DNA from 2 places in the Streptomyces sp. NPDC020597 genome. Region 1 is predicted to be linked to the other one. Evidence: riboswitches for the same ligand, from Rfam matches in the RefSeq annotation. Region 1 holds a riboswitch; the other holds the start of a gene.
What was found. Region 1 has a riboswitch for S-adenosylmethionine ahead of thrC (threonine synthase). Riboswitches for the same ligand answer to the same signal wherever they lie in the genome.
Positions count from the first base shown of each region.

Region 1 (14,469 bases):
CTCGCCCGAGGCCAGGTCGGCGAGCACCAGGGCACGCGCCGTGTGCAACGTCTGTTCGAGGGGGCTCGTGGGGTCCATGCCCCTATTGTGCGCACTCCCGGCCTGCTCCCGGACAGCGAGACGTTTCCCATGCCGCCCACTCCACCGGCTCCGGCCGCGCGGGCGAGCCCCGCAGCGGCTCCGGCCGCGTCGTACGCGGCCTCGGCCCACCGGCGGCGGTAGATGTTGCGGGGCCCCCGCCTCACCGCACCCACCGCCGCACCGTTCCCACCGCCGCACCGCACCCGCCCCATGCCGCCCCTGCCGACCAGAGAGAACCGGAATCGCCATGAACTCCATGAACTCCATGAACTCCACTGCCGGCTTCCAGGATCTGCGCGCCGCGCTCGACACCCTCGCCACCGAGGCCTTCCGCCCCGACCTCGCCGAGATCGACCGCCTCCCCACCCTCGACATCGCCCAGCTGATGAACGCGGAGGACGCCGGCGTCGCAGCCGCCGTGGCCACGCAGCTCCCGCGCATCGCCGCCGTCGTCGACGCGACGGCGGCACGGATGGCGCGCGGCGGACGGCTGGTCTACGCGGGCGCGGGCACCGCGGGACGGCTCGGCGTGCTCGACGCCTCCGAGTGCCCGCCCACCTTCGGCACCGACCCGGGCCGGGTCGTCGGCGTGATCGCCGGCGGCCCGCCGGCCATGACCGTCCCGGTCGAGGGCGCCGAGGACTCGCCCGAGCTCGCCGAGGCGGATCTCGCCGCGCTCTCGCTCACCGCCGACGACACCGTGATCGGCGTCTCCGCCTCGGGCCGCACTCCCTACGCCGTCGGCGCGGTGCGCCACGCCCGCGCCCGCGGCGCGCTGACCGTCGCGCTGGCCTGCAACCCGGGCAGCGCGCTGGCGGCCGCCGCCGAGCACGCGATCGAGGTGGTGGTGGGCCCCGAGCTGCTCACCGGCTCGACACGGCTGAAGGCGGGTACCGCGCAGAAACTCGTGCTGAACATGGTCTCGACGATCACGATGATCCGGCTGGGCAAGACGTACGGGAACCTGATGGTCGACGTCCGCGCCTCCAACGAGAAGCTGCGCGCCCGGTCGCGGCGGATCGTCGCCCTGGCGACGGGCGCGGCGGACGACGAGATCGAGGCGGCGCTCTCGGCGGCGGACGGCGAGGTGAAGGCCGCGATCCTGGTGGTGCTGGCGGGGGTGGACGGAGCGGCCGCCGCCCGCCTTCTGGAGGAGTCCGGGGGACATCTGCGCGCCGCTCTCACCGCGGCGGGCCGCTGAGCCGCACGCTCGGGGGGTGCGCATCGACTCCTCCTCCACAGCCGCCGCGATCCTGCCCCTCGTGGGCGGCCCCGCGAACGTCCTCTCCGTCGCCCACTGCATGACCCGGCTGCGACTGGACCTCGCCGACCCGTCCCGGGCGGACGAGGCGGCGCTGCGGGCGGTGCCCGGGGTGCTCGGGGTCGTGGTGGCCGACGGCGCCTTCCAGGTGGTCCTCGGACCGGGCGTGGTGACGCGGGTGACGGCCGACTTCGAGAAGCTGACGGCCGCGCACCGGCTGGCGGCACACGGCGCCGGGCTGAAGGCGCGGCAGCGCGAGCGCAACGCGACCCCGCTGAAGGGCGCCCTGCGCCGCCTCGGCGCCGTCTTCGTCCCCCTCGTCCCGGCCCTGATCGGCTGCGGGATCCTGGCCGGTGTCAACGGCCTGCTCCTCAACGCGGGCCGGCTGCCGGGGCTCACGCCGGCGCTGACCGCGATCGCCTCCGGCTTCATGGCGCTGATCGCCGTCTTCGTCGGCCACAACACGGCGAAGGAGTTCGGCGGCACGCCGGTCCTCGGCGGCGCGGTCGCGGCGATCGTCGTCCACCCGGCCGTCGCGAAGGTGACGGCGTTCGGGGTGACGCTGGCTCCCGGGCAGGGCGGCGTCCTCGGTGCGCTGGCCGCCGCGCTGCTGGCGACGTACGTGGAGAAGCAGTGCCGCGGCCGGGTCCCGGAGACGCTGGACGTGCTCCTCACCCCCGCCCTGACGGTCCTGGTCGCCGGCCTCGGCACCCTGTACGGGCTGATGTACGCGGCCGGCGCGGTCTCGGCGGCCATCGGCACGGCGGCGGACTGGCTGCTGACGACGACGGGCGCGTTCGCCGGCCTGCTGCTCGGCGGCCTCTTCCTGCCGCTGGTGATGCTGGGCCTCCACCAGGCCCTGATCCCCGTCCACACCACGCTCATCGAGCAGCAGGGGTACACGGTCCTGCTGCCGGTGCTGGCGATGGCGGGCGCGGGCCAGGTCGGCGCGGCGGCGGCGGTGTACGTCCGGCTGCGCGACGACGCGGCGCTGCGGACGACGATCAGGTCGACCCTCCCCGCCGGGCTGCTGGGCGTCGGCGAGCCGCTGATCTACGGGGTGTCCCTGCCGCTGGGCCGCCCCTTCCTCACCGCCTGCGCGGGCGGCGCGGCCGGCGGCGCCTTCATCGGGTTCTTCGCGATGCTCGGCGACCGGGTCGGGGCGACGGCGATCGGCCCGTCGGGCTGGGCCCTGTTCCCGCTGCTGGCGGGCGACCGGGGGCCGGGCGCGACGGCGGCGGTCTACGCGGGCGGCCTGCTGACGGGGTACGCGGTCGGTTTCGCCGCGACCTACGCCTTCGGCGGCGTCCGAGCAACAGCCGCGGCCCTTTCCCCCGCGACCACCACCCTCGACACCGCTCCCCCGGACAAGCCCGGCCCCCTCACCCCGCCCGTGGCGACCACCCCGCCCGACCCGGCCACCGCGACCGCCACGGGCACCGCGACCGCGACGGGCACCCCGCCCACGCACTGAGGCCGCTCCCGCGCACGCCGGCCGGCGAGAGCCGTCGTCCGGCGTGCGCCCTACCCTTGGGGCCATGAACCACGCCCAGCTCACCGCGCTCGGCCGTGCCCTCCGTGTACTCGGCGAACACGGCGACGCCCTCACCGCCGACACCCCCGACGCCCGGTTGCACGAGGTCAAGGCCGATCTGCGGCGGGCGCTGGAGCTGCTGGACGACAGCGTGGTCGGCGCCGTCCCGACCACCCGCTGTGCCGAACACCCGTACGGCCCGGTCGACCAGGCGGCCGCCGACCTGTGCCTGCTGTGCGAGACGCGCCGCCGGGCGGCCCGGCGCGCCGAGTTCAACGGCCCGCCGCCGCAGGCGCCCCACACCACCCCCGCCCCTTCGAGGTACGGCACCCGCGCCGACCGCCCGCAGCCCCAGCAGCGCTGGCTGGCGGAGCTGTGGAACGGCCAGGAGTGGCAGCTCTGCGGAACACCGCGGCGGGACCGGCGCGAGGCGGAGCTGTACATCGCCGCCCTGCGCCGCGGGTCCCGTCCCGCGATGGCCTACCGGCTCGTGCACGAGTTCACCGACTACGAGGTCCTGCGGATCTGGGGCACCCCGGTGAAGGTCGACATCGAGCCGCTCGGCAACCTCTGAGCGCCCCGTCTCGCGGACGGCACAGGCGGGTCGACGCTCAGCTCAGGGTGCGCAGCGCGGCGGCGTCGTAGGGCTTCAGCTCGTCGAGCCGGCCGCCGAGCACCTTGGCCGCCCACTCCGGGTCCTGGAGCAGCGCACGGCCGACGGCCACCATGTCGAACTCGTCGCGCTCCAGACGGTCCAGGAGGTCGTCGATCCCCTTGACCGGCGCGCCCTCGCCGGCGAAGCCCTTGAGGAAGTCGCCGTCGAGGCCGACGGAGCCGACCGTGATGGCGGGCTTGCCGGTGAGCTTCTTCGTCCAGCCCGCGAGGTTGAGGTCGGAGCCGTCGAACTCCGGGAGCCAGTATCGGCGGGTGGAGGCGTGGAAGGCGTCGACGCCGGCGGCGGCGAGCGGGGCGAGGAGGGCCTCCAGCTCCTCGGGGGTCTCGGCGAGACGGGCGTCGTAGGCGTCCGACTTCCACTGCGAGTAGCGGAAGACGACCGGGAACTCGGCGGAGACGGTCGCGCGGACGGCGGCCACGATCTCGGCGGCGAACTTCGTGCGTGCCACGAGGTCGCCGCCGTAGGCGTCGGTCCGCCGGTTGGTGCCGGCCCACAGGAACTGGTCGAGGAGGTAACCGTGGGCGCCGTGCAGCTCCACGCCGTCGAATCCGATGCGCTCGGCGGCGGCCGCGGCCTCGGCGAACGCGCCGATCACGTCGTCCAGGTCGCGCTGGGTCATCGCCTTGCCGGCGCCCTCGGTGCCGTCCAGCCGGATGCCGGAAGGCCCGACGGCGGGCGCGTCCGCGTACGGCGGCTCACCCTGCTTGCGCACCATGCCGATGTGCCACAGCTGCGGCATGATCTTCCCGCCGCCCGCGTGCACGGCCTCCGCGACCTTCGCCCAGCCCGCGAGCTGCTCGTCCCCGTGGAACCGCGGGACCCGGTCGCTCTGCCCGGCGGACTCGTGTCCGACGTAGGTGCCCTCGGTGACGATGAGACCGACGCCGGCGGCGGCCCGACGGCCGTAGTACGACACGACGTCCTCGCCGGGAACGCCGTCCGGGGAGAACATGCGCGTCATGGGGGCCATGACGATGCGGTTCGGGACGGTCAGTCCGTTGATCGAGACCGGCCGCGAGAGGATCTCGGCGGCGCGCGAAGCGGCGGGCTGGGTGATGCTCACGTGGGGGACTCCTCGGGACGGGAACCAGGCGGTATGTGCACACGCATCAAGTACGCTCCCCACGGAACGCCTCCGGCCCCCCGCCCCATTCCTCTCCTGCCGCCCCGCCTCTGTGATCCCGCCCACGCGCCGCCCGGGTTTCCGGCATCTCGCGCCGCACCGGAGCCACGCCGGAGCGGGCGTCACGGTTCAGCCGGCGCACCCGCTCCCGCAGCACCTCGTCCGCGGACACCTCCCCCACGTCCTCCGGCGGACAGTCCCACTCCCGCCCGCCGCCCACCGGCCGCAGCACCACCGCACCCTCCGACCGCTCCATGACCTCGCCGATCCGGCCGGTGCGCGTGTCCAGGACGTACCTCACGCATCGCCCCCCGCCCTACGCAGCGCGGCCGCGATGCGCGAGGCCACGCCCAGGTTGCAGCGCCCCAGGTCGATCAGGGCGTACGGGTCTCCGTGCGCGCCCGACACCGGGTCGATCCGCAGCGACGGCAGGATGACGCCCGCCTCGCCCAGAGCGGCGCGCAACTGCTCGACGGCCTCCTGGGCCGTCCGCGCGGGCCGGTCACCCGTCGTCGTCTCCGCCATGTCCATCCCTCCACGCTGAGTGTTCACGTTCACCACACAGCGTGGTCGCTCCGCTTCTAACCTGGCGAGATGGGGCGTCCCAACAACACCATCTGTACGACCAGGGGGTACCCGTGTCCGGACCTAAGGACCTCGACCCGTCGTCGTCACCCCGCGCCCTGCTGGGGGCGGAACTGCGGCACGCGCGCGAGAAGGCCGGTCTCAGCCAGGACGAACTGGGCCAACGATTGTTCGTGAGCGGTTCGTTCATCGGACAGTTGGAAGCGGGGGCGCGACGCATGCAGCCGGAGTACGCGCGCATGCTTGACGAAGCCCTGGGAACGAAGGGATTCTTCGCGCGAAACTGCAAGGCGGCGGCCAAATCGAAGTATCCGGAGAGCTTCACGGAGGCCGTGGAGGCGGAGGCCGTCGCCACAGTGATCAGGCAGTACGCGCCACTTCTGATCCCTGGACTGCTCCAGACGCCGAGGTACGCACGAGCCGTATTTCGCGCGTACCGGCCGACGGCACCCGAAGAGGAGATCGACGAACTGGTGGCGGCTCGCATCGACCGTGCCCACGTCCTCGCCGATCCAACAAAACCGTTGTTGTGGGCGGTGCTTGACGAGGCCGCGTTGCGTCGAGTGACAGGTGGAGCTGCGGTGATGGCGGAATCCCTGCGTCACGTCGCCGATCTGGCCCGCGAAAACCGCGTGATCGTGCAGGTACTGCCACTCAACATAGGGGCGCACTCTTCCATGGAGGGTGCCATCAAGCTGATGGACTTCGAGGACGCCCCGCCCGTGGTCTTCCTCGAGCACGTCGGCACCGGACGTCTGGAGGACGACCCGGCCACCGTCGGCCGCCAGAAGCATGCCTTCGAACTGCTCACTGCCTGCGCGCTCTCCCCCAAGGACTCCCTGGCCCTCATTGAGGCGATGGCGCAGGATTACGCCCATGAGGAGCATCGCTGAGTACGACCTGAACGCAGCTGCCTGGTACAAGTCCAGCTACAGCGGGGGCAGTGGCGCCGACTGCCTGGAGGTCGCCCTCGGCCACCCCACCCTCATCCCCGTCCGGGACTCCAAGGCCCCCCTGGGCCCGAAGCTCGTGTTCCGGGCCCAGGCCTGGTCCGCGTTCGTGGAGAACATCAAGGCCGGCTGACCCGCGCCCGCCCCGAAGCTCAAGCGCCCAGCCCCGAGCGCTCTTTCCAGGGAATGGGTGGAGGGCCTCAACCCACCCTCCCACCCAAAGAGTTGACGCGCAGCGACCGGTTTGCCACGGAAGGTCACCAGGCTTTACGGTGCGCACAACGAAACAGCCCCCGCCGGTGCTCCAACACCTACGGGGGCCTGACCTACGAGATCGATCGAGAGCATCGACCTGTGGCTGACGCAAAGCCTAGTACCGCACCCCTGCCCTCGCACGCATCCCCGCACCCGATGGCCAATCCGGGCTACGGAAAGCGGGCCGCTGCGGACCAACTCCCCCGCACGAAGCGCGACTTTGCGCACCTGCCACCCCGCGAAGCGGCCATCGCCGCCTACATCGACCGCCTCCCCGACGGCACTGACATCTCGGTGAAGTCGCTGGCCAAGCAACTCCCGTACGGCCAGTGCGCGCTGCGCACCGCCCTCAACCGCATCCAGCGGGCGGGCCACTTGAGGCGGGGACGGGAACGGCTGAAAACCGCCTCGGGCGAATTCCGCTGGATCACCCGAACGTGGTTCACCCGCACGGCGCGTGACGACGGCTGGTGGGCGAGCTTCACCCGGGGTGACGTACCGGAGCCGGAGCAGCCGCCCGACCCGGCCCGGACCACGCGCACCCGCGCCCACATCCTCCTCGCCGCCCTCGGCCGCACGACCCCCGCCCTCTCCCTCTCCGCCGCCGACTGCGCGCGGCTCGCCCCGCTGGTGGAGGAGTGGTTCGCGCGGGGAGCCACGGAGGAGACGCTCCTCGCCGCGCTCACCGCCGGGTTGCCCACCCCCGTCCACAGCCCGGCGGCCCTGCTCAACCGCCGCCTGACGGACAAGATCCCGCCCCCGACGCCACCGGCCCCGCCCCCGCCTCGCCGCCGTCTGGAGTGCACGGAGTGCGGGGTCCCCGGGCACCCGGAAGCCCTACCCGGGGGCATCTGTCGTGGCTGCCGGGGCGAACGCGCGCCCGTGAATCCCCCTGCGCCCCTCCCCGCCGTCGCTGTCCACACGCGTGCGGCCGGGATTCGTGCGGCGATGTCCCAGCAGCGCCCGGAAAGGAAGCCGACACCCCGATGAGTGGGACGGCCCTCGGGCACCCCGGAGAAAAGCCCGAGGGCGGCGCCCCCCGTTTCCGGGAGGTGCCGCCCTCGGTCGAAGGACAGACGATCAACCGTCAGGTCGATCAGAAGTCCATGTCACCGCCCGGCATGCCGCCGCCGGCGGGCGCGGCGGCCTTCTCCGGCTTGTCGGCGATGACGGCCTCGGTGGTGAGGAACAGCGCGGCGATGGAGGCGGCGTTCTGCAGAGCGGAACGCGTCACCTTCGCCGGGTCGATGATGCCCTCGGCGATCATGTCGACGTACTCGCCGGTCGCTGCGTTCAGGCCGTGGCCGACCTGGAGGTTGCGGACCTTCTCCACGACGACGCCACCCTCGAGACCACCGTTGACGGCGATCTGCTTGAGCGGGGCCTCGAGCGCGATGCGCACGGCGTTGGCGCCGGTCGCCTCGTCACCCTCGAGCTCCAGCTTCTCGAAGACGGCGGACGCCTGGATGAGCGCCACGCCACCACCGGCGACGATGCCCTCCTCGACGGCGGCCTTCGCGTTGCGGACGGCGTCCTCGATGCGGTGCTTGCGCTCCTTGAGCTCCACCTCGGTGGCGGCGCCGGCCTTGATGACCGCGACACCGCCGGCGAGCTTCGCCAGGCGCTCCTGCAGCTTCTCGCGGTCGTAGTCCGAGTCGCTGTTCTCGATCTCGGCGCGGATCTGGTTGACGCGGCCCGCGACCTGGTCCGAGTCGCCGGCGCCGTCGACGATGGTCGTCTCGTCCTTGGTGATGACGACCTTGCGAGCCTTGCCGAGCAGGTCGAGGGTCGTGTTCTCGAGCTTGAGACCGACCTCCTCGGAGATGACCTCGCCGCCGGTGAGGATGGCGATGTCGTTCAGCATCGCCTTGCGGCGGTCGCCGAAGCCCGGGGCCTTGACCGCGACGGACTTGAAGGTGCCGCGGATCTTGTTGACGACCAGGGTCGACAGGGCCTCGCCCTCGACGTCCTCGGCGATGATCAGCAGCGGCTTGCCGCCCTGCATGACCTTCTCGAGGAGCGGGAGCAGGTCCTTGACGTTGGCGATCTTGGAGTTCGCGATCAGGATGTACGGGTCGTCGAGGACGGCCTCCATACGCTCCATGTCGGTGGCGAAGTACGCCGAGATGTAGCCCTTGTCGAAGCGCATGCCCTCGGTGAGCTCGAGCTCCAGACCGAAGGTCTGCGACTCCTCGACCGTGATGACGCCTTCCTTGCCGACCTTGTCCATCGCCTCGGCGATGAGCTCGCCGATCTGGGTGTCGGCGGCGGAGATGGAGGCCGTGGAGGCGATCTGCTCCTTGGTCTCGACATCCTTCGCCTGCTCGAGCAGGGCGCCGGAGACGGCCTCGACGGCCTTCTCGATGCCGCGCTTGAGAGCCATCGGGTTGGCGCCGGCGGCTACGTTGCGCAGGCCTTCCTTGACGAGGGCCTGGGCGAGGACGGTCGCGGTGGTCGTGCCGTCGCCGGCGACGTCGTCCGTCTTCTTCGCGACTTCCTTGACCAGCTCGGCGCCGATCTTCTCGTACGGGTCCTCGAGCTCGATCTCCTTGGCGATGGAGACACCATCGTTGGTGATCGTGGGGGCGCCCCACTTCTTCTCGAGGACGACGTTGCGGCCCTTGGGGCCGAGCGTCACCTTGACGGCGTCCGCGAGCTGGTTCATGCCGCGCTCGAGGCCGCGCCGCGCCTCCTCGTCGAACGCGATGATCTTGGCCATGTGAAGTGGTCCCTCCAGGACTGGGGGTGATTCCTTCGGACCGCGCCCGCGCCCGCGACGGACGGCTCGCCGGCCATGTGGTTCCTTGCCCCACCTGGCCTGCGGGCCTCACCGACCCGGTCCTTCGTTGTCACTCTCACCTTCAGAGTGCTAACGCCAATGATTAGCACTCGCCCATGCCGAGTGCAAGCGCCTCGGGACGATCCGCAGGTGAACAGGGGGCGTCCGGACGGCGCGCGCCCCTCGGCAGGGCGTCGAGGAGGCCGGTCCGGGACTCCCGCCCCCCGCCGCTCGCCCACGGCCTTCACCCCTCGCCCGCCGCCCCGCGTCGCCGTCCCGGGGCATGCCGAAGGGCTCGCACCCCGGGAGGCGCGAGCCCTTCGAAGATGAAACAGAAGAACGACGCTGTCAGTCGGCGCGTGCTTCAGCCGGTCGCGAGACGGACCATGTCCGCCTGCGGCCCCTTCTGGCCCTGCGAGATCTCGAAATCGACCCGCTGACCCTCTTCCAGGGTGCGGTAGCCGTCCATCTGAATCGCGCTGTAGTGGACGAAAACATCCGCACCACCGTCGACCGCGATGAAGCCGTACCCCTTCTCCGCGTTGAACCACTTGACGGTGCCCTGAGCCATGCCTAACTCCCCTATTACTGGCCCTTGCACAGATCCACACTTCGTGGATCCGGGTCAGACCTCACCCCCCAGTTGGTTGGGGGCGTGCGCCGGAACGCGTCGACCGCGGCTGAATGTATCTGCCCAACTGCCCTCTGCAACAGGTCAGTCGGACGAGAATTCTGGTCGCGCGAGATCCGGAATGTGGCGCAAATTCGCCAGAATTCAGGGCAAGTCGGGCCCTGCAAAAGCCACATAAGCCGCATAAGCAGCGCACACTTTGGCTGCTTCTTGTCGGGCACGGGCGGAAATAAAAGGCTCCGGAACCGGTGATCAGGACCGGGTTCCCCAACTGTACCGCGCTCAACCACACTGAATTGCCCCCTCCGCTTCTATCGCGGAGAGGGCAATTCGATGAACTCTCGGTAATCGCTGTTACCGACGGTTACTACCGGCGGGTACTGAACAGCGGTCAGCCGCCGGCCACGGCCGGGATGATCGACACGCCGGCGCCGGCCGGAGTCGCCGTGTCCAGACCCTGCTCGAAGCGGACGTCGTCGTCGTTCACGTACACGTTGACGAACCGCCGCAGCCTGCCCTGGTCGTCCAGGACGCGCGCGGCGATGCCGGTGTGGTTCTTCTCCAGGTCGGAGATGACCTCGCCGAGGGTCGCGCCCTCGGCCGAGACCTCGGCCTGACCGCCGGTGTAGGTGCGCAGGATGGTCGGGATGCGAACAGTGACGCTCATGATGCGAGGCCAGCCTCTCGGAAAGAGTCCAGGTTCGGGCGGATCGTCGCGGTGAGTCCGGTGCCGGCCACCGCGTCCAGGGTCTTCAGGCCGTCGCCGGTGTTCAGGACGACGGTCGTCTTCGTCGGGTCCAGCAGACCGTTCTCGATCAACTTCCTCGCCACGCCCACGGTCACGCCGCCGGCCGTCTCCGCGAAGATGCCTTCGGTGCGCGCCAGCAGCTTGATCGCGTCGACGACCTGCTCGTCGTTCACGTCCTCCACCGCGCCGCCCGTCCGCCGCGCGATGTCGAGGACGTACGGACCGTCCGCCGGGTTGCCGATGGCCAGCGACTTCGCGATGGTGTTCGGCTTCTGCGGGCGGACCACGTCGTGTCCGGCCTTGTAGGCGACCGACACCGGGGAGCAGCCCTCGGCCTGCGCGCCGAAGATCTTGTACGGCCTGTCCTCGACCAGCCCGAGCTTGATCAGCTCCTGCAGACCCTTGTCGATCTTCGTGAGCTGCGAGCCGGAGGCGATCGGCACGACGAGCTGGTCGGGCAGCCGCCAGCCGAGCTGCTCGCAGATCTCGTACGCCAGCGTCTTGGAGCCCTCGGCGTAGTACGGCCGCAGGTTGACGTTGACGAAGCCCCAGCCCTCGCCCGCCGGGTCGCCGATGAGCTCGGAGCAGAAGCGGTTGACGTCGTCGTAGTTGCCCTCGATGCCGACGAGCTCGCCGCCGTAGATCGCGGCCATGACGACCTTGCCCTGCTCCAGGTCGTGCGGGATGAACACGCAGGAGCGGAAGCCGGCGCGGGCCGCGGCGGCGCCCACCGCGCCGGCCAGGTTGCCGGTGGAGGAGCAGGAGAGGGTGGTGAAGCCGAACGCGCGGGCGGCCTCGATGGCCTGGGCGACGACCCGGTCCTTGAAGGAGTGGGTCGGGTTGCCGGAGTCGTCCTTGACGAAGAGCTTGCCGGCGTCGACGCCCAGCTCGCGGGCGAGGTTGTCGGCCTGCACGAGCTTGGTCCAGCCGGGGTTGATGTTCGGCTTGTCGGCCACGTCCGCCGGGACGGGCAGCAGCGGCGCGTAGCGCCAGACGTTCGCGGGTCCCGCCTCGATGCGCTTTCGCAGCTCCTCCGTGTCGTAGGAGGAGAAGTCGTACGCGATCTCGAGCGGGCCGAAACACTCCTCGCACGCGAAGACCGGGCCGAGGGGGACGCGGTGGCCGCACTCGCGGCAGCTCAACGCGGTGGCCGGACCGAGGTCGACAGCGGAGGTCGTAGAGTCCGTGGTGCTTGCAACAGTCTGCGCAGCCATGTGAGGCGAGGCCCTTTCTCCTCATCTTCCTCACGACGCACTTCGCCGTGAGACGGATTTGGCACCTTCCCGAGCCGGGAGCCTCGCTGAACGATCAGCATTGATCTACGAGAACCGACTGGAGGGTTGCCGGGGCTTCATCGGGCCGTGTCCCTCTGCCCCTCTGGATGAGCGGTATGCAGTTGTTGATCTGTGCGGCCGATGACCCTGACATGCGATGGTCACCCGCGTTGTTCAAGACTGTAACCGAAGGCCAGGACAGTTGAGATAGTCGTCCGAACCGCGAGATGGATCACGCAGGACCGTACTCGCCGAGAGAACGCAGAGGAGCCGCCGACGTGCTGGAAGAAGTCGAGCGCTGGCTGAGCACCCGTTCCTGGTCCCTGACGGACCGCCCGCTGCACCGGATTCTCGCCGCGAAACAGCGCACCGGCCAGTCGGTGAGCGTCGTGCTGCCCGCGCTCAACGAGGAGGAGACGGTCGGCGAGATCGTCGCCGTGATCCGTCACGACCTCATGCAGCAGGTCCCGCTCGTCGACGAGATCGTGGTGGTCGACTCCGGATCGACCGACCGCACGTCCGCGGTCGCCGCGGCGGCGGGCGCGCGCGTCGTCCACCGCGACGAGATACTCCCCCGCATCCCCGCCGTGCCGGGCAAGGGCGAGGTGCTGTGGCGTTCGCTGCTGGTCACCCGCGGGGACGTGGTCTGCTTCATCGACGCCGACCTGCGGGAGTTCTCCTCCGACTTCGTCTCGGGGATCGTCGGCCCGCTGCTCACCGATCCGGACGTGGACCTGGTCAAGGCCATGTACGACCGCCCGCTGGGCGGCGCGGCCGGTCAGGGCGGCCGGGTCACCGAGCTGATGGCCCGCCCCCTGCTCAACATGCACTGGCCGCAGCTCGCCGGTTTCGTGCAGCCGCTCGGCGGCGAGTACGCGGCCCGCCGGAGCCTGCTGGAGCAGCTGCCCTTCCCCGTGGGGTACGGCGTGGAGCTGGGCATGCTGGTCGACGCCCTGCACCTGGTGGGTCTCGACGCTCTCGCCCAGGTCGACGTCGGCGTGCGCAAGCACCGCCACCAGGACGGCCAGGCCCTGGGCCGGATGGCGGCGGCGATCTACCGCACCGCCCAGCTGCGGCTGGCCCGCGGCCATCTGGTCCGCCCCGCCCTCACCCAGTTCGAGCGCGGCCCGGACGGCTTCGAGCCGCACACCCACTCCGTGGACACGGAGGAACGGCCGCCTATGACGGACATCGCGGAGTACGCGCGGCGCAGGGTGGCCTGAGCCCGTACCGCGGGCCCGCGGTCCCCCCGCGGCGGGCCGGTTCGCGTCGGCCGGCGGCGGCGTTACGGCCGGATACGGCCCCTCCACTCGGCGCGACCGTACGTTTGAGCGTTTACGGAGCGGGCTAGGTTGAGGTCTATGGCTTCCACGCACGACACGTCTGCCGCCCGGGGCGCCGAGGTGCTGGTCGCGTCCAACCGCGGTCCGGTCTCCTACGAGGTGCGCGAGGACGGCTCGCTGCACGCCAGACGCGGCGGCGGCGGACTGGTCTCCGGTCTGTCGGCCATCGGCCCCGACGTCGGCGCGCTGTGGGTGTGCTCGGCGCTCTCCGACGGCGACCGCGAGGCGGTCCGGCGCGGGGTCGGCGAGGAGGGCGTGCGCATGCTGCCCGTCCCGGCCGACGTGCACGCCGACGCGTACAACGGCATCGCCAACTCGGTGCTCTGGTTCGTCCACCACCTGCTGTACCAGACCCCGCTGGAGCCGGTCTTCGACGCGGAGTTCCGCCGCCAGTGGGCCGCGTACGAGACGTACAACCGGGCCTTCGCCGAGGCGCTCGCCGAGGATGCGGCGGACGGCGCGGCGGTGCTGGTCCAGGACTACCACCTGTGTCTCGTCCCCGGCATGCTCCGCGAGCTCCGTCCCGACCTGCGGATCGGGCACTTCTCGCACACGCCGTGGGCGCCCCCGGACTACTTCGCCCTGCTCCCGCGGGACATCCGTGAGCAGCTGCTGCGGGGCATGCTGGGCGCGGACCGGCTGGGTTTCCTCACCCGGCGCTGGGCGGACGCCTTCACCGCGTGCTGCGAGCAGTCCACCGGGGGCCTGGGCGGCGCCGAGGTCGGCGTGCACGGTCTCGGCGCGGACGCCGACTTCCTGCGCGAGCGCGCGCACCGGCCGGACGTCGAGGAGCGGATGGCGGCGCTGCGCGAGGAGATCGGCGAGGGGCGCAAGGCCATCGTCCGCGTCGACCGCACCGAGCTGTCGAAGAACATCGTGCGCGGGCTGCTGGCCTACCGGCAGCTCCTCGACGACCACCCGGAGTGGCGCGAACGCGTCGTCCACGTGGCGTTCGCCTACCCCTCCCGCCAGGACCTCGCCGTCTACCGGGACTACATGGCCGAGGTGCGGCGCCTGACGGACGAGATCAACGCCGGTTACGGCACGCCCGGCTGGACCCCGGTGCTGCTGAACCTCAAGGACGACTTCGCCCGCTCCCTCGCCTCCTACCGCCTCGCGGACGTCGCGCTGGTCAACCCGATCCGCGACGGCATGAACCTGGTCGCCAAGGAGGTCCCGGTCGTCTCCGACGAGGGCTGCGCGCTGGTGCTGTCCCGGGAGGCGGGCGC
Region 1 covers NZ_JBIRUL010000003.1:122,901-137,369, reverse strand. Annotated here, with positions in the region: gene ACH4ZA_RS06795 (hypothetical protein) at 1-78, opposite strand, end outside; gene murQ (N-acetylmuramic acid 6-phosphate etherase) at 347-1,282, shown strand; gene ACH4ZA_RS06785 (PTS transporter subunit EIIC) at 1,299-2,816, shown strand; gene ACH4ZA_RS06780 (hypothetical protein) at 2,881-3,450, shown strand; gene ACH4ZA_RS06775 (NADH:flavin oxidoreductase) at 3,488-4,615, opposite strand; gene ACH4ZA_RS06770 (hypothetical protein) at 4,662-4,976, opposite strand; gene ACH4ZA_RS06765 (hypothetical protein) at 4,973-5,200, opposite strand; gene ACH4ZA_RS06760 (helix-turn-helix transcriptional regulator) at 5,314-6,153, shown strand; gene ACH4ZA_RS06755 (DUF397 domain-containing protein) at 6,137-6,343, shown strand; gene ACH4ZA_RS06750 (hypothetical protein) at 6,622-7,455, shown strand; gene groL (chaperonin GroEL) at 7,562-9,184, opposite strand; gene ACH4ZA_RS06740 (cold-shock protein) at 9,609-9,815, opposite strand; gene ACH4ZA_RS06735 (MoaD/ThiS family protein) at 10,267-10,542, opposite strand; gene thrC (threonine synthase) at 10,539-11,837, opposite strand; SAM riboswitch class I at 11,856-12,011, opposite strand; gene ACH4ZA_RS06725 (glucosyl-3-phosphoglycerate synthase) at 12,176-13,120, shown strand; gene ACH4ZA_RS06720 (trehalose-6-phosphate synthase) at 13,259-14,469, shown strand, end outside.

Region 2 (14,469 bases), on a different contig from region 1:
CGGATCATGCGCGGCGAGGCCACCGACGCGCAGATCGCCGGATTCGTGGTGGCGCTGCGGGCCAAGGGCGAGACCGTCGAGGAGATCAACGGGCTGGTCCGGGCGATGTACGAGCACGCCAACCTGATCGAGGTGCCGGGGCCGACCGTGGACATCGTCGGCACGGGCGGCGACGGCGCGAAGACGGTCAACATCTCCACGATGTCGGCGATCGTCGTGGCCGGGGCGGGCGCCACCGTCGTCAAGCACGGCAACCGGGCCGCGTCCTCCGCGTCCGGCGCGTCGGACGTGCTGGAGAAGCTCGGCGTCAACCTCGAACTGACCCCGCGCCGGGTGGCCGAGGTGGCGCAGGAGGCCGGGATCACCTTCTGCTTCGCGATCAAGTTCCATCCGGCGCTGCGTCATGTCGGCGCTGCGCGCGGCCAGTTGGGCATCCGCACGGTGTTCAACATCCTCGGCCCGCTGACCAACCCCGCCAGGGTGCGGGCACAGGCCGTCGGCGTCGCCGATCCGCTCATGGCGCCGGTCGTCGCGGGCGTCTTCGCCGAGCGCGGCAACTCGTCCCTGGTCTTCCGGGGTGACGACGGCCTCGACGAGCTGACCACGACGGCCACCTCCCGGGTCTGGGTGGTGCGCGACGGCAAGGTCACCGAGGAGTCCTTCGACCCGCGCGACGTCGGCCTGGACCTGGTGCCGGTGGAGGCCCTGCGGGGCGGGGACCCCTCGTACAACGCCGAGGTCGCCCGCCGTCTGCTGGAGGGCGAGCGCGGTCCGGTGCGCGACGCCGTGGTGCTGAACTCGGCGGCGGCGCTCGTGGCGCTCGAGCCGGGCGGCGGGACGCTGGCCGAGGAGATCCGGGCCGGCATGGCGCGGGCCGCGGAGTCGCTGGACTCCGGCGCGGCCAAGCGGGCGCTGGAGCGTTGGGTGGCCGCCAGCAACGCCTGACGCCGGTGAGACGCGGTCCCGCCATCCGGACACGGGTTGCGGGACCGTGATCGGCTCGCGTAGGTTCCTGTACCAGGTCATGAGTGACAGTCATGAGGCCCCGGCCGACTGTCCGGCAACCCTCCGTCCGTGGCGGGGTGCCCCGGGTGAAGACCAGGCCGTGGGCAACGAGGTCCACGGCAAGCGCGGATCCCTCGCACTCTTTCGAGTGAGAACGCCAGGGGTCCTGGGTCGTCCGAGGGAGTCTCCTGTGAGCAAGCGAATGCGCTAGGGCGTAGAGCCCCGCCTCCGCACCCCCCTTTCATCTTCCTCCGTGCTCGAGCCATGTCCGCTCGCACGGCGGTTCCCCCTTTCCTCTCACGGGAGTTCGCCATGTCCGTCTCCACCGCTGCCGCCCTCCGCCCTGTTTGTGCCCCCCTGGATGTTCTGGGCCGGGATGTCACCGTTCCGCTCGTCACCGGCGGCGAGGTCGCCTACGCGGCCCTCGACTACGCCGCCAGCGCCCCCGCCCTCCAGCGCGTCTGGGACGACGTCGCCGCCTACGCGCCGTACTACGGCAGCGTGCACCGCGGCGCGGGGTACCTCTCCCAGCTCTCCACGGACCTCTTCGAGAACGCCCGCAGGACCGTCGCCGAGTTCCTCGACTGCCGCCCCGACGACCAGCTGGTCTTCACCCGCTCGACGACGGACTCGCTCAACCTGCTGGCACGCGCCCTGCCCGCCGACTGCCAGGTCTTCGTCTTCGAGACCGAGCACCACGCCGCGCTGCTGCCCTGGCAGGACGCCCGGGTCGGCTACCTCGACGCCCCGCGCACCCCGGGCCAGGCAGTGGAGACCCTGGAGCGCGCCCTGGCCGCCCGGGACCCGCACAGCCCGGCGTTGGTCTGCGTCACCGGCGCCTCGAACGTCACCGGTGAGCTGTGGCCGGTGCGCGAGCTGGCGGCGGCTGCGCACGCCCACGGCGCCCGGATCGTCCTCGACGCCGCCCAGCTGGCCCCGCACCACCCGGTGTCGGTGCAGGACCTCGACGTCGACTGGATCGCCTTCTCCGGCCACAAGCTGTACGCCCCCTTCGGCTCCGGCGTGCTGGCCGGCCGCGCGGACTGGCTGGCCGCGGCGGACCCCTATCTCGCGGGCGGCGGCGCCAGCCGCAAGGTCACCCGGCGCGAGGACGGGGGAGTGGACGTGGAGTGGCACGAGAGCGCGGCCCGCCACGAGGCCGGCTCCCCGAACGTGATCGGCGCCTACTCCATCGCGTCGGCCTGCAGGGCCCTCACCGAGGCCGGCTTCGACACCCTGGTGGCACGCGAGCGGCACCTGATCGAGAAGGTGCGCACCGGCCTCGCGGAGGTCCCGGAGGTGCGGATCCTGTCCCTCTTCGGCGACGACGCGCCGCGCGTCGGCGTGATCTCCTTCGTCGTCGAGGGCTGGAACAGCTCCCACCTCGCCGCGGCCCTGTCCGCCGAGTACGGCATCGGCGTCCGCGACGGCCTCTTCTGCGCCCACCCCCTGGTCCGCACCCTCCTGGGCGGCGCCCCCGAGGCGCAGGGCGAGTGCGGCGCCCCCGACGCGGCTCCGGGCGAGAGGTCCCTCAACGCCATCCGGGTGAGCTTCGGCGCGGGCACCCCCGACGAGCACGTCGAACGCTTCGTGACCGCGGTCCGCGAGCTGGTGACCGAGGGAGCGAAGTGGCGGTACCGCACGGAGAACGGCCGCTGCGTCCCCGCACTGAACTGACCCCTGCCCACCACCCGCCCAGCCACATGGAACCGTCACGCGCCCACGCCCCGCAGGCTTCCCCTCGCGGGGCGCCGCGGGGGACGGCTCGTTCGGCTCCCCGGCCGGGGCCGTCTCCTTCAGGGGCGCGGGGAACTGCGCGACCAGCCACATCGAACGATCACCCGCCCGCGTCCCCCAGGGCCCCTCGCGGGGCGCCGCGGGAGACGGCTCGTTCGGCTCCCCGGCCGGGTTCGTCTCCTTCAGGGGCGCGGGGAACGGCGCGCCCAGCCACATCGAACGATCACCCGCCCGCGTCCCCCAGGGCCCCTCGCGGGGCGCCGCGGGGGACGGCTCGTTCGGCTCCCCGGCCGGGTTCGTCTCCTTCAGGGGCGCGGGGAACTGCGCGACCACCCGCCCAACCGGCGGAGCCCCCCGCTACGAGTCCAAGCCGATGGCGAACGCCGCTTCGAGGTCGTGCTGCGAGTACGTGCGGAACGCGACGTGGGTGTCCGTCCCCTCGACTCCGGGGATCTTGCTGATGCTGCCCGGGATGACCTCGGCGAGGTCCTCGTGCTGCTTCACCCGGACCATCGCGATGAGGTCGTAGGTCCCCGTGACGGAGAAGACCTCGCTCACGGACTCCAGCGAGGCGATCCGCTCGGCGATCTCGGGGATCCGGTCCACGCTGGTCTTGATGAGGACGATCGCGGTGATCACGGCTGGTTCTCTCCCTCGGAGGCCGGAGCTGGGGCGGCCTTCACTCTAGCCGCCCGCCCGTCGCCCGCCGCCGCCCTGCCCGGGCGGTCCGTGGGGCCTTTCCCGATCCCGAAACGGGCCCACGCGTAGAGGAGCCCGAGGCCGAAACCCACCAGGTGCGCCAGATACGCCACCCCCGGACCCCTGGGCGCCTGTCCCGCCGCCGCCCACTGCAGGGCCGCCCAGAAGGGCAGCAGCACCCAGGCCGGGAAGCGCAGCGGGAGGAAGAACAGGAACGGAAGGAGGCTGGTGACCCGCGCCCGGGGGAAAAGGTACAGAAACGCGCCGAGCACCGCGGAGACCGCTCCGGAGGCGCCGACCAGGGACTGCGACGACCCGGCGTTGGCGGCGGCGTAGCCCAGCAGGGCCAGATAGCCGCAGCCGACGGTGAAGAGCGCGAACTCGGCGCGGCCCATCCGGTCCTCCGTCATCGCCCCGAAGACGTAGAGGAAGAGCATGTTGCCCAGCAGGTGCACCCAGCTGCCGTGGACGAAGAGGGCGGTCGCGGGGGTGAGGACGGCCCGGGGCGCGCCCGTGAAGAGCTCGGCGGGCACCACGCCCCAGCGCCGGAAGTAGGCCCGCTGGGCGGCCGCGAGCTCGTCGCCGGCCCCGTACGCCGGATCGAGGCCCGAGGCGGGGCTGATCAGGAAGATCAGACAGCACAGGGCGATCAGTCCGTAGGTCACCGGCGCCGAGGGGTTCCTGAGCGCCCTGCCGACCGCCCTGTTCCCGTTCCAGTTGCTGATCATGGGTACAGAGCATGACGTAACGGGACGCACGTGCCCGGAGCGCCTCGCCGCCGGTCGGCCCCCGTGGACGGACGGGCGGAGGGTACCCGCCAGGCCGTAGGGTTACGAGCCACACGCACGGGGGAGCCTCCGGCCCGACCCGGCACAGCGAGCACGACACCAGAAGGAAGTGGAAAGTCACGATGACGGTTCCCCTGCCGACCGCCGCCACGCGGTGGCGCTGCACTCTCTGCGGCAACCTCACGCGGTTCGACGTGACGCGCTCGTCGAAGGTCGTCGAGTACGTGCACCTGGACCTCGCGGGCGAGCCGAAGGTCGAGGAGCGCGAGGTGGTCAGTGAGACCATCGAGTCGGTGCGTTGTCGCTGGTGCAACGCCGTGGACCAGGTGGAACTCGTGGATCGGCCGGGCGCCGGTTCCTGACGACGGGGTCCCCCCGCTCGAGCGACGTCGAGAGTGGGGGCGGGCTCCCACAGTATTGGGGTGTGACGGATGGTGGAGAGCGCAGGCGGGGGGCCGGGCGACGGCGCCGCCGAGATGCTCGACCGTCCGCTGCCGGACGGCGTGCGGCGCAGGGTCGTCACGATCGTCTCCGACGGCTTCGGCGGACTGACCGTCGGTGAACTGCCCGCCCAGTTGCGTCAGTACGCCCGTTTCGCGCCCAACCGGCGCGCCAAGTTCGCGGGCAACGCGATGGCGGCCGCGCTGGAGACCGATTCGCTGTTCAGGCAGCGCATCGCCGAGAAGTTCAGAGAGGCCCAGCCGGAACTGTCCGGCGCCCTCGACTCCGGTGCCCCCACCCCGGCCGCGGACCCGCTCGACGTGGCGGCCGCGGCCTATGTTCTGCGGCCCGTCGGCTGGGTGAAGCTGGTGGCGTCGGCCGGCGAGGAGGCCCAGCGGGCCGACGCCGAGCGGGCCGACGAGGAGAGCCGCGCCGAACTGGAGCGGCTGCGCGAGGAGCTCGAGCGGGCGCGTGAGCAGACCCGGGCGGACACCGAGCGGCTGCGCGCCGAGCTGGACGCGGCGAAGAAGGAGACGGAGTCGCTGCACCGCAAGCTGCGGTCGGCGCTCAGTGACGTCAAGCGCGGTGAGGCAGCCCTGCGCAAGGTGCAGAGCGAGATGGAGACCGTGCGCGCCGAGGGGCACACCCAGGTGTCCGCCGCGGAGAGCGAGTCACGTCGGCTGAAGGCGCGCCTGGGTGAGGCCGAGGCCGCTCTGGAGGCCGCCCGGCGCGCGGCCCGCGAGGGCCGCAGCGTCGAGGACATGCGGGTGCGGCTGCTGCTGGACACCGTGCTCGACGCCGCTCAGGGGCTGCGGCGCGAGCTGGCGCTGCCGCCGGTGTCGGTGCGGCCGGCGGAGACCGTCGACGCGGTCGAACCGGGACGAATGACCCCGAAGGACATCGCCGCACGGGCCTTGTCGGAGCACGATCCGGCCATTCTCGACCAGTTGCTCGCACTGCCGCAGGCGCATCTCGTGGTCGACGGCTACAACGTCACCAAGACCGGCTATCCGCAGATGCCGTTGGAGAAGCAGCGGCTGCGGCTCCTCGGCCAGCTCTCGCAACTCGCCGCGCAGACCGGCGCGGAGGTCACCTGTGTCTTCGACGGCGCCGAACTCGTCGCTCCGGTGCTGCTCGCCCCGCCGCGCGGGGTGCGGGTGCTGTTCTCCAAGCCGGGCGTCACGGCCGACGAGCTGATCCGGCAGCTGGTGCGGGCAGAGCCGCCCGGCCGGCCGGTCATCGTCGCCTCGACCGACCGCGAGGTCGCCGACGGCATCGCGAAGGCGGGCGCCCGGCCGGTGGCTTCCGCGGTGCTTCTGAAGCGACTGTCCTGAGAAGGTGGAAAATGCGGGCCCAATGACCGAATTGGCGGAATCGTCACGCAACGTAGCGTCAATCGGTCAATCACTGCACGTGAGTTGTGTGAAAAAACTGCGTTGCGTGATGGGTTTTTTCTGCCGGGGGATTTGAACTGATCACGGAGAGGTCACTAAGGTCTGGTGATCGAACCTCCAAACGGGTGATCACTCAAAAGAAGGAGCCCGTCTCCGTGGCGTCCCATCGTCGACCGAAGCAGCCGAGTCGCGCGCGCGTGACCGTGCTGACCACCGCAGCCGCCGCTGCCGTCGTGCTGAGTTCACAGGCCGCCAACGCGGCCCCCAGCGAGAAGCTCGGCAAGGACGAGGTCAAGAGCAAGGTCGACAAGCTCTACGAAGAGGCGGAGCAGGCCACCGAGACGTACAACGGGGCCAAGGAGAAGCAGGAGAAGCTCCAGAAGGAGATCTCCACCATCCAGGACAACGTCGCCCGCGGTCAGGCGGACCTCAACGAGCTGCGCGACTCCATGGGCCTGGCGGCCGCGGCCCAGTACCGCACCGGCTCCATCGACCCCTCCCTGCAGCTGCTCCTGTCCTCGAACCCGGACGACTACCTGGACAAGGCGTCCGCCGCCGACCAGCTCAGCGCCCAGCAGGTCGAGGCGCTGAAGAAGATCCAGGAGAAGCAGCGCGAACTCGCCCAGGAGCGCAGCGAGGCGTCCGCCAAGCTCAAGGACCTCGCCACCACCCGCACCGAACTGGGCAAGAAGAAGAAGGAAGTCCAGGGGAAGCTGGCCGAGGCGCAGAAGCTCCTCAACACGCTGACCGCCAAGGAGAAGGCGGCCCTGTCCGCCGCCGACGCCCGCGCCAGCCGCGACGCCGGCCAGCGGGTCGACCTCGGCGACACCCCGCCCGGCTCCGGCTTCGCCATGGCCGCCTTCCGGGCCGCCCAGACCCAGCTCGGCAAGCCGTACCAGTACGGCGCCACCGGCACCGCCACCTACGACTGCTCGGGCCTGACCTCCTGGGCCTACGCCCAGGCGGGCGTCCACATCTCGCGCATCTCGCAGGACCAGGCCAACGACGGCACGCGCATCTACAGCAAGTCCGACCTCAAGGTCGGCGACCTGGTCATCTTCTACGGCGACCTGCACCACGTCGGCCTCTACGCGGGCAACGGCCAGGTGCTGCACGCCCCGCGCACCAACACCGTCGTGCGCTACGAGTCGATCAACAACATGCCCTTCCAGTTCGGCGTCAGGATCTGATCGTCCTCAAGATCAGGACACCACGCCGCCCGAACGGGCGAATCGTGGCGACCCGAAGTGACCCCGCGCCCCGCCGGTGACCTGCGTCAGCGGCGGGGCGTCACTGTGCGTGCCCGCCGAGGTCTTTGGCCGACCCCCCGTCGCGGGGCTACTGTCTGCCGCGTTCTGTCCGCCGGTGGAAGGAGCGCGGCTTCCCGTGGGGTCCCATCGTCGCCTTGCACAGTCCGGGTTCGACCGGGGCGCCTGCAGCGCCCTGAGCGTGCTGTCCGTCGCGGCAGCCGCACTCGGCGCCGTCTCCGCCGTACCGGCCACGGCCGCGCCGCACGACGACACCCGTGCCGAGGTGGACCGTCTCTACACGGAGGCCGAGAAGGCCACCGAGGCCTTCAACGAGGCCGGTGAGCGCGCCGACGCCCTGCGGAAGCAGGTCGGCCTGGCACAGGACCACATCGCCCGCCAGCAGGAGCGCGTCAACGGCATGCGCGAGGAGCTCGGTTCGCTGGCCGGCGCCCAGTACCGCTCCGGCGGCCTCGACCCCTCGTTGGCGCTGCTGTTCTCCGACGACCCCGAGGAATACCTCGCCAAGGCGTCCGTCCTCGACCGCATCACCGCCCGTCAGGCCGGCGAACTGCGCACCCTGCAGGGCGCGCTGCGCGAGCTCACCCAGGAGCGCTCCGAGGCCGCCCGCAAGCTCGCCGAGCTGGAGAAGAGCCGCAAGGCGGTCACCCGGCACAAGCAGACCGTGGAGCAGAAACTCGCCAGGGCGCGGCAGTTGCTCAACTCGCTGCCGTCCGACGAGCGCGCCGCCTACGAGCGGGCCTCCCGGTCCGGCCGCGACGGCCTGCCGGACCTCACCGGGGCCGTCCCGGCGTCGGGGCGGGCGGCCGCCGCCGTGGCCGCGGTGCGCTCGGCGCTCGGCAAGCCGTACATCTGGGGCGCCAACGGCCCCTCCGGGTTCGACTGCTCGGGTCTCATGCAGTGGTCGTACGCACAGGCCGGCGTCTCGCTGCCGCGCACCTCGCAGGCCCAGGCGCACGCCGGACGCCGGGTGCCGCTCTCCCAGGCGCAGCCCGGCGACATCGTCACCTACCGCTCCGACGCCAGTCATGTCGGCATGTACGTCGGCAACGGGCAGGTCATCCACGCCCCCTACCCGGGCGCGCCGGTGCGCTACGACCCGGTCGGGATGATGCCGGTGTCGTCCGTCACCAGGCCCTGACCGGGTCCCGCGCGCCGCTGCCGCCGTACGATCGGGAGAATGGCTGGTCGAAGGCGGGCGCGCGGCGCCGGGGTGCGCGGGCTCTGTCTGCTGCTGGCCCCGCTGTTCGTCGGGCTGGTCGCCTGCGGCGGGCGCGCCGGACCGGACGGTGCGCGGGCCGACGTCCAGCGGGTCCTCGACCGGCGGGCCGCGGCGGTCCTCGGCCATGACCCGCGCGCCTACGCGGCCACCGGGACCGCGACCGGGTACGCCGCGCTGCGGGCCGTGCCGCTGGCGACCTGGTCGTACCGGGTGGCGGCGCTGCACCGGGCCGGGGACGCCGCCACCGCCGACGCCGAGCTGAGCTACCGGGTGGCGGGCTACGACCGGGCGCCGGTGACCGTGGGCCGCACCCTGCGCCTGGCCCGCGACGGCTCCGGGCGGTGGTCGGTGGTTTCGGAGAAGCCCGCCGCCAGGACCGCCCAGCAGCTCTGGGACCAGGGCGCGGTACGGGTCGTGCGGGGCGCCCACAGCCTGGTGCTGGGGGTCGGTCAGACCGACGAGCGGCTGCGGGCCTTCGCCGGACTGGCCGACGACGCCGTCCCGGCGGTCTCGGCCGCGTGGGGCACCGACTGGGCCGGGCGTGTCGTCGTCCTCGTGCCGAAGTCGCTGGACGGCATGGCGGCGCTGCTCGGCTCACCGCCCTCCTCCTACCGGGGGATAGCCGCGGTCACGACCGGCGAGACGGGCGGCGGAGCCAAGGCCCCCGCGGACCGGGTCATCGTCAATCCCGACGCGTACGCCATGCTCGGCCGGGTCGGCCGGCAGGTGGTCCTCACGCACGAGACGACGCACGTCGCGACCCGCGCCCACACCAACGCCGCCACCCCGCTGTGGCTGTCCGAGGGGTACGCCGACTGGGTCGGCTACCGCGACACCGGCCGCACGCCCGCCGAGGCGGCGCCGGAACTCCAGCGCGCCGTCGCCGAGGGGAGGGCGCCGGCGGCGCTGCCCGCCGACGGCGACTTCGGCTTCTCCGGCGACACCGAGCGGCTGGCCACGGCCTACGAGGGCGGCTGGCTGGCCTGCCGCATGATCGCCGACCGGTGGGGCGAGGTGAGAATGGACGCCTTCTACCGGGCGGTGGGGGAGCACGGGAAGCGGCCGGGCGCGGTGGAGGGCGCCCTGCGCGACGTGCTCGGGGTCACCTTGGCGCAGTTCACGGCGGACTGGCAGGGCTATCTGAAGTCGCAGCTCGGCTGACCCGCGTCGGACCGGCGGGACTGCGGATCGGCGGGACTGCTGGCCGCCGGGACTGCGGATCAGTGGGACTGCGGGCCGGCGGGACTGCCCGCGGGGCCGGTTCGGCCCGGTCCGCGGCGAAGCGGCGCGGTCACCCGGGGTCCGGGCGGGTCAGTTCCGCGATCGCCTCGTGCAGCCAGTCCCGCTCCGCCCGGCCCGTGGCCCGCGCGACGCGCAGCATGCCCTGCCGGAACAGGTCGTGCGCCTGTTCCGCCCGGACGGGCTCGCCGTCGTCGTAGAAGAAGCTCGTCGGCGTCTGCAGGAAGTCCAGGCGGCGCTGCAGGACGGCGGCCTGTTCCCGGCGGTCGGGCAGGTGCCGCAGGAACGCCAGGACGGTGTTGAAGCGGACCTGGTCGGTGATCTCGGCCTGTTTCGGCCGCCGCAGGCGTTCCAGCAGGTCTGCGCGGCCCTGCTCGGTGAGGGTCAGGACCCGGCGGGGGGCCGCGCTCGCGCCGTCCTCGGTGTGCTGGTCGAGCGTGCCGGCGGCGACGAGCCGGTTGATCGCCGGGTAGAGGGCGCCGTCGCTGACCGGGCGGACGTGGCCGGTCAGGGCCTTGATGCGCTCCTTCAACTCGTACCCGTGCAGGGGCTCCTCGGCGAGGAACCCGAGGATCGACAGCTCGAGCATGACACTCCTTGCGGTCTCGGCGTCCCCATGTTACCTCTTATCGAGCTACCTCGATTAGAGGTATCCGACATCTCGATCAGGGTCGCGCGCCGGGGCGGCCCGTCCCAGGGGGGATCCGTCATGGACAGCCATCGCAGACGACTCGTCTCGCTCGCCCACCCCGTCTACCTGTCCCTGCTGTCCTCCGTGGCCGCCGGGATCATCAACACGTTCTGGGTGTCCCGCCTCGGCGGGCCGGCGGTCGCCGCCGTCGCGGTCGCGACCAACGCCGAGAACGTGCTGCTCGGCGTCGCGCTGGTGTTCGCCTCGGGGACGACGGTGCTGGTCGCGCATGCCCGAGGGGCGCGGGACCCGGCGGCGGTGCGCGCGGCGGTCCGGGGCGGCTGGGCGCTGTGCGCGGCGATCACCCCCGTGGTCGCGGCCGGCGGCTTCCTGCTGCGCGAGCCGCTGTCCCGGCTGGTCCTCGGCGGGGACGGCGGCCCGGCCCTCCCGCTCGCCGTCTCCTACTTCGCCGTCTCGATGCCGGGCATCGCCGTCTTCTTCGCCCAGCAGCTCGTGGACGGCATCCTCAAGGGCGCGGGCGACACCAGGACCCCGATGCGACTGGCCCTGCTGGCGAACGGCCTCATCCTGCTCTGCGACCCGCTGTTCATCCACCTGTACGGCGTCCCGGGCGCCGCCGCCTCCACGGTGGCGTGCCGGGCCGTCGCCCTCGTGACCGGGCTGCTCGCCCTGCGCCGCGCCCCCCTGCCGAGGGAGGCCGCCGGCGCCCCGCCCGCCCTCGGCGTCGCCGCCTCCCTGCGGCGGACGCTGACCACCGGGCTGCCCATGTCGGCGGACTTCACCGTGCGGCAGGCCGGAACGCTGGCCCTGGTGGCGGTCGTGGCGAGGCTCGGAGTGACGGCGGTTGCCGCCTACGCGATCGCCTACAAGGTCCTGTACGTGGCGACCATGGCGTTCTACGCGGTCCGCCAGGCGGCGTCCATCCACACCGCGCACACGCTGGGCGCGGCCGGAACGCCGGCCCTGCGCCCGGGAGCGGCCGCGACCGCGCGGGTGCGGCGGGCGATCGGGTTGCAGGCGGTGCTCGTCTCGGGCTGCGCGGGTCTCGCGGCCGCCCTGGCGCTGAGCGCGACGGCGCCCGTCGTCATGGCCGCCTTCGGCTCCGGCCCCGCGGTGGCCCACCAGGGGGTGGTCTTCCTGCGCTGCATCGGGCCCTACCTCCTGCTCATGGGCGGATTCATCGCTCTGGGCGGGGTCTTCGAGGGGAGCGGCGGTGCGCCCGTGCTGCTGCGGGTGACCGTGCTGGGCGCCGCCGTCCAGCTGCCGCTGGCGTACGGGCTCTCGGATTGGGGGCTGCCCGGGGTGTGCCTGGCCCTGACGCTCGGGATGGCGGTGCAGTGCGCGGCGGTGGCCGCGGTGCTGCGGCGGGCGTGGCGGCCGGGTCAGGAGGAGACGTTGCGCTCGCCGGCGCGGGCCGTCTGACCGCCGGGGCCGCCGGGCACGGGCGTCGGCGCCGTCGAGCGCCACAGACGTACCGCTGCGGTGAGGGCGGCGGCCACCAGCAGCCCGTTGCGCAGGACCATCAGGCAGACGCCGAGGAGGGTGCTCGCGACGACGTCCTCGAACAGGACCGGGAACTCCAGCACCGTCACCGCCGCGGCAGCCAGGACCAGGCCGGCCGGAAGGGTCATCCGGCTGTCGCGGAAGCACAGGCAGACCGCCGCGAGGCCGATCAGCCACACCAGGTACTGCGGACTGATCACCCGGCTGGTGACGGTGAACAGCAGTACCGCCGTGAAGGCCGCCTCGGCGAGCGGACGCGGTCCGAGGCGCCTCGCGGTCAGCCGGCTCCGCCACCGCCACAGCAGCAGCCAGCCCGACGCGAGCACCGTGAGTCCCAGTGCCGCGTCGTTCACCACGCCCACGTACGGGCCGCCGAACTCCAGGGAGCCGTAGCGGAACAGCACCTCGCCCTGCCAGCCGAACCGCCGGGCGACATGGAAGACGAGAGCGCCCACGGACTCCACCTCGGTGCCCCGGTCGCGCTGGAAGGCGAGGAATCCGAAGGCGCCGGGCATGGCCAGCGCGAACAGGGCGGACAGCGCGAGGGCCGTCACCGCCGCCGCGCCCCAGGCCCGCCTGCGCACGGCGCCCGCCAGCAGCAGCACCGGCCAGACCTTGAGCAGCGCCGCGAAGCCCGTCAGCGCACCCATCACCGCGGGGCGCCGCACACCCGCCACCAGCGCGCCGACCGCGACCGCCGTCACCATCACGTCGTAGCGGGAGTACAGGGTGGGGCCGAGCAGCGCGGCGCCCGCCGTCCACAGCCAGGCGCCGCGCAGCGACCGGCCGGGGCGCAGGCCCGTGTGCAGCAGGAGCATGAGGACGGCGAGGTCGGCGAGGAAGGCCAGCACGAAGAACGCCGACGCGTAGTCGAGGAAGGGCAGCAGGCCCGGGGAGAGGATCGCGAGCGCGGCGGCGGGCGGGTACTGCCAGGTGACGTCGGCCGCCGGGAACGCGCCGCCGCGCAAGCCCTCGTACCAGTCCCGGTAGGTGGCCCAGACGTCGCTGGTGACGTCCGGCCCCGGGAATCCGAGCACGTGGAAGACGAAGAGCAGCAGGACGAGCCGGGTCGTCCCCCAGGTCGTCAGCAGGCCCGTCAGGGGCCGTCCCGTGTCCGTCATCTCCACCCGGAGCCGTCCGTTCCTGTCCGCCCGCCCGTTCCGGTCGGCGCGCTTGTCGCTCCTTCGCCCGGCCGCTCGGGCCGCCGTGAGCGCCATGATCCCCCCGCCGGCTGTGAAGCGCGGCCGGACGCGGCGGTGAACAGCGTTTGGATAAGGTCGGCTGCGATGCACAAGACCCTGATCGTGACGAACGACTTCCCGCCCCGCCCGGGCGGCATCCAGGCGTTCCTGCACAACATGGCGCTCCGCCTCGACCCCGACCGCCTCGTCGTCCACGCCTCCACCTGGAAGCGCTCCCGGGAGGGCGTCGAGGCGACGGCCGCCTTCGACGCCGAGCAGCCCTTCACCGTCGTCCGGGACTCCACGACCATGCTGCTGCCGACGCCCGGGGCGACCCGGCGCGCCGCCGCTCTGCTGCGCGAGCACGGCTGCACCTCGGTCTGGTTCGGGGCGGCCGCGCCGCTCGGGCTGATGGCGCCGGCGCTGCGCAGGGCGGGCGCCGAGCGGCTGGTGGCCACCACGCACGGGCACGAGGCCGGGTGGGCCCAGCTGCCCGCGGCCCGGCAGCTGCTCGGCCGGATCGGCGAGACCACGGACACGATCACCTACCTGGGCGAGTACACCCGTTCGCGGATCGCGACGGCGCTGAGTGCCGAGGCGGCCGCACGGATGACGCAGCTGCCGCCGGGCGTCGACGAGAAGACCTTCCATCCGGGCTCGGGCGGCGACGAGGTCCGCGCGCGGCTCGGGCTGACCGACCGGCCGGTGGTGGTGTGCGTCTCGCGGCTGGTGCCGCGCAAGGGCCAGGACACGCTGATCCTGGCCATGCCCCGGATCCTGGCCGCGCAGCCGGACGCCGTGCTGCTGATCGTCGGGGGCGGCCCGTACGAGAAGGACCTGCGCCGGCTCGCGAGCGAGACGGGAGTCGCGGGCTCGGTCCGCTTCACCGGCTCCGTGCCGTGGTCCGAGCTGCCCGCCCACTACGGCGCCGGGGACGTCTTCGCGATGCCGTGCCGGACGCGGCGGGGCGGCCTCGACGTCGAGGGCCTCGGCATCGTCTATCTGGAGGCCTCGGCTACCGGACTGCCCGTCGTCGCCGGCGACTCCGGGGGCGCGCCCGACGCGGTGCTCGACGGGGAGACGGGCTGGGTCGTGCGCGGCGGCTCGCCGGAGGAGGCCGCCGAACGGATCGTCGTCCTGCTCGGGGACGCCGAGCTGCGCCGCCGGATGGGGGAGCGCGGGCGGCAGTGGGTGGAGGAGCGGTGGCGCTGGGACCTGCTGGCGGAGAAACTGCGCACGCTGCTCGCCGAGCCTTCCTAGAGGGCGTCCGCGCTCGTCGAGCCCTCCTGGGGCATGTTCGTGCGCGTCGAACCTTCCTGGAGCACGTCCGCGCTCGCCGA
Region 2 covers NZ_JBIRUL010000006.1:175,125-189,593, forward strand. Annotated here, with positions in the region: gene trpD (anthranilate phosphoribosyltransferase) at 1-945, shown strand, start outside; SAM riboswitch class IV at 1,021-1,137, shown strand; gene ACH4ZA_RS13275 (aminotransferase class V-fold PLP-dependent enzyme) at 1,318-2,682, shown strand; gene ACH4ZA_RS13280 (Lrp/AsnC family transcriptional regulator) at 3,100-3,381, opposite strand; gene ACH4ZA_RS13285 (rhomboid family intramembrane serine protease) at 3,378-4,169, opposite strand; gene ACH4ZA_RS13290 (hypothetical protein) at 4,352-4,591, shown strand; gene ACH4ZA_RS13295 (NYN domain-containing protein) at 4,661-6,004, shown strand; gene ACH4ZA_RS13300 (NlpC/P60 family protein) at 6,220-7,254, shown strand; gene ACH4ZA_RS13305 (NlpC/P60 family protein) at 7,451-8,473, shown strand; gene ACH4ZA_RS13310 (hypothetical protein) at 8,513-9,715, shown strand; gene ACH4ZA_RS13315 (PadR family transcriptional regulator) at 9,846-10,382, opposite strand; gene ACH4ZA_RS13320 (MATE family efflux transporter) at 10,503-11,867, shown strand; gene ACH4ZA_RS13325 (glycosyltransferase 87 family protein) at 11,828-13,075, opposite strand; gene ACH4ZA_RS13330 (glycosyltransferase family 4 protein) at 13,235-14,389, shown strand.
Region 2: another riboswitch for S-adenosylmethionine. It lies ahead of ACH4ZA_RS13275 (aminotransferase class V-fold PLP-dependent enzyme); the one in region 1 lies ahead of thrC (threonine synthase).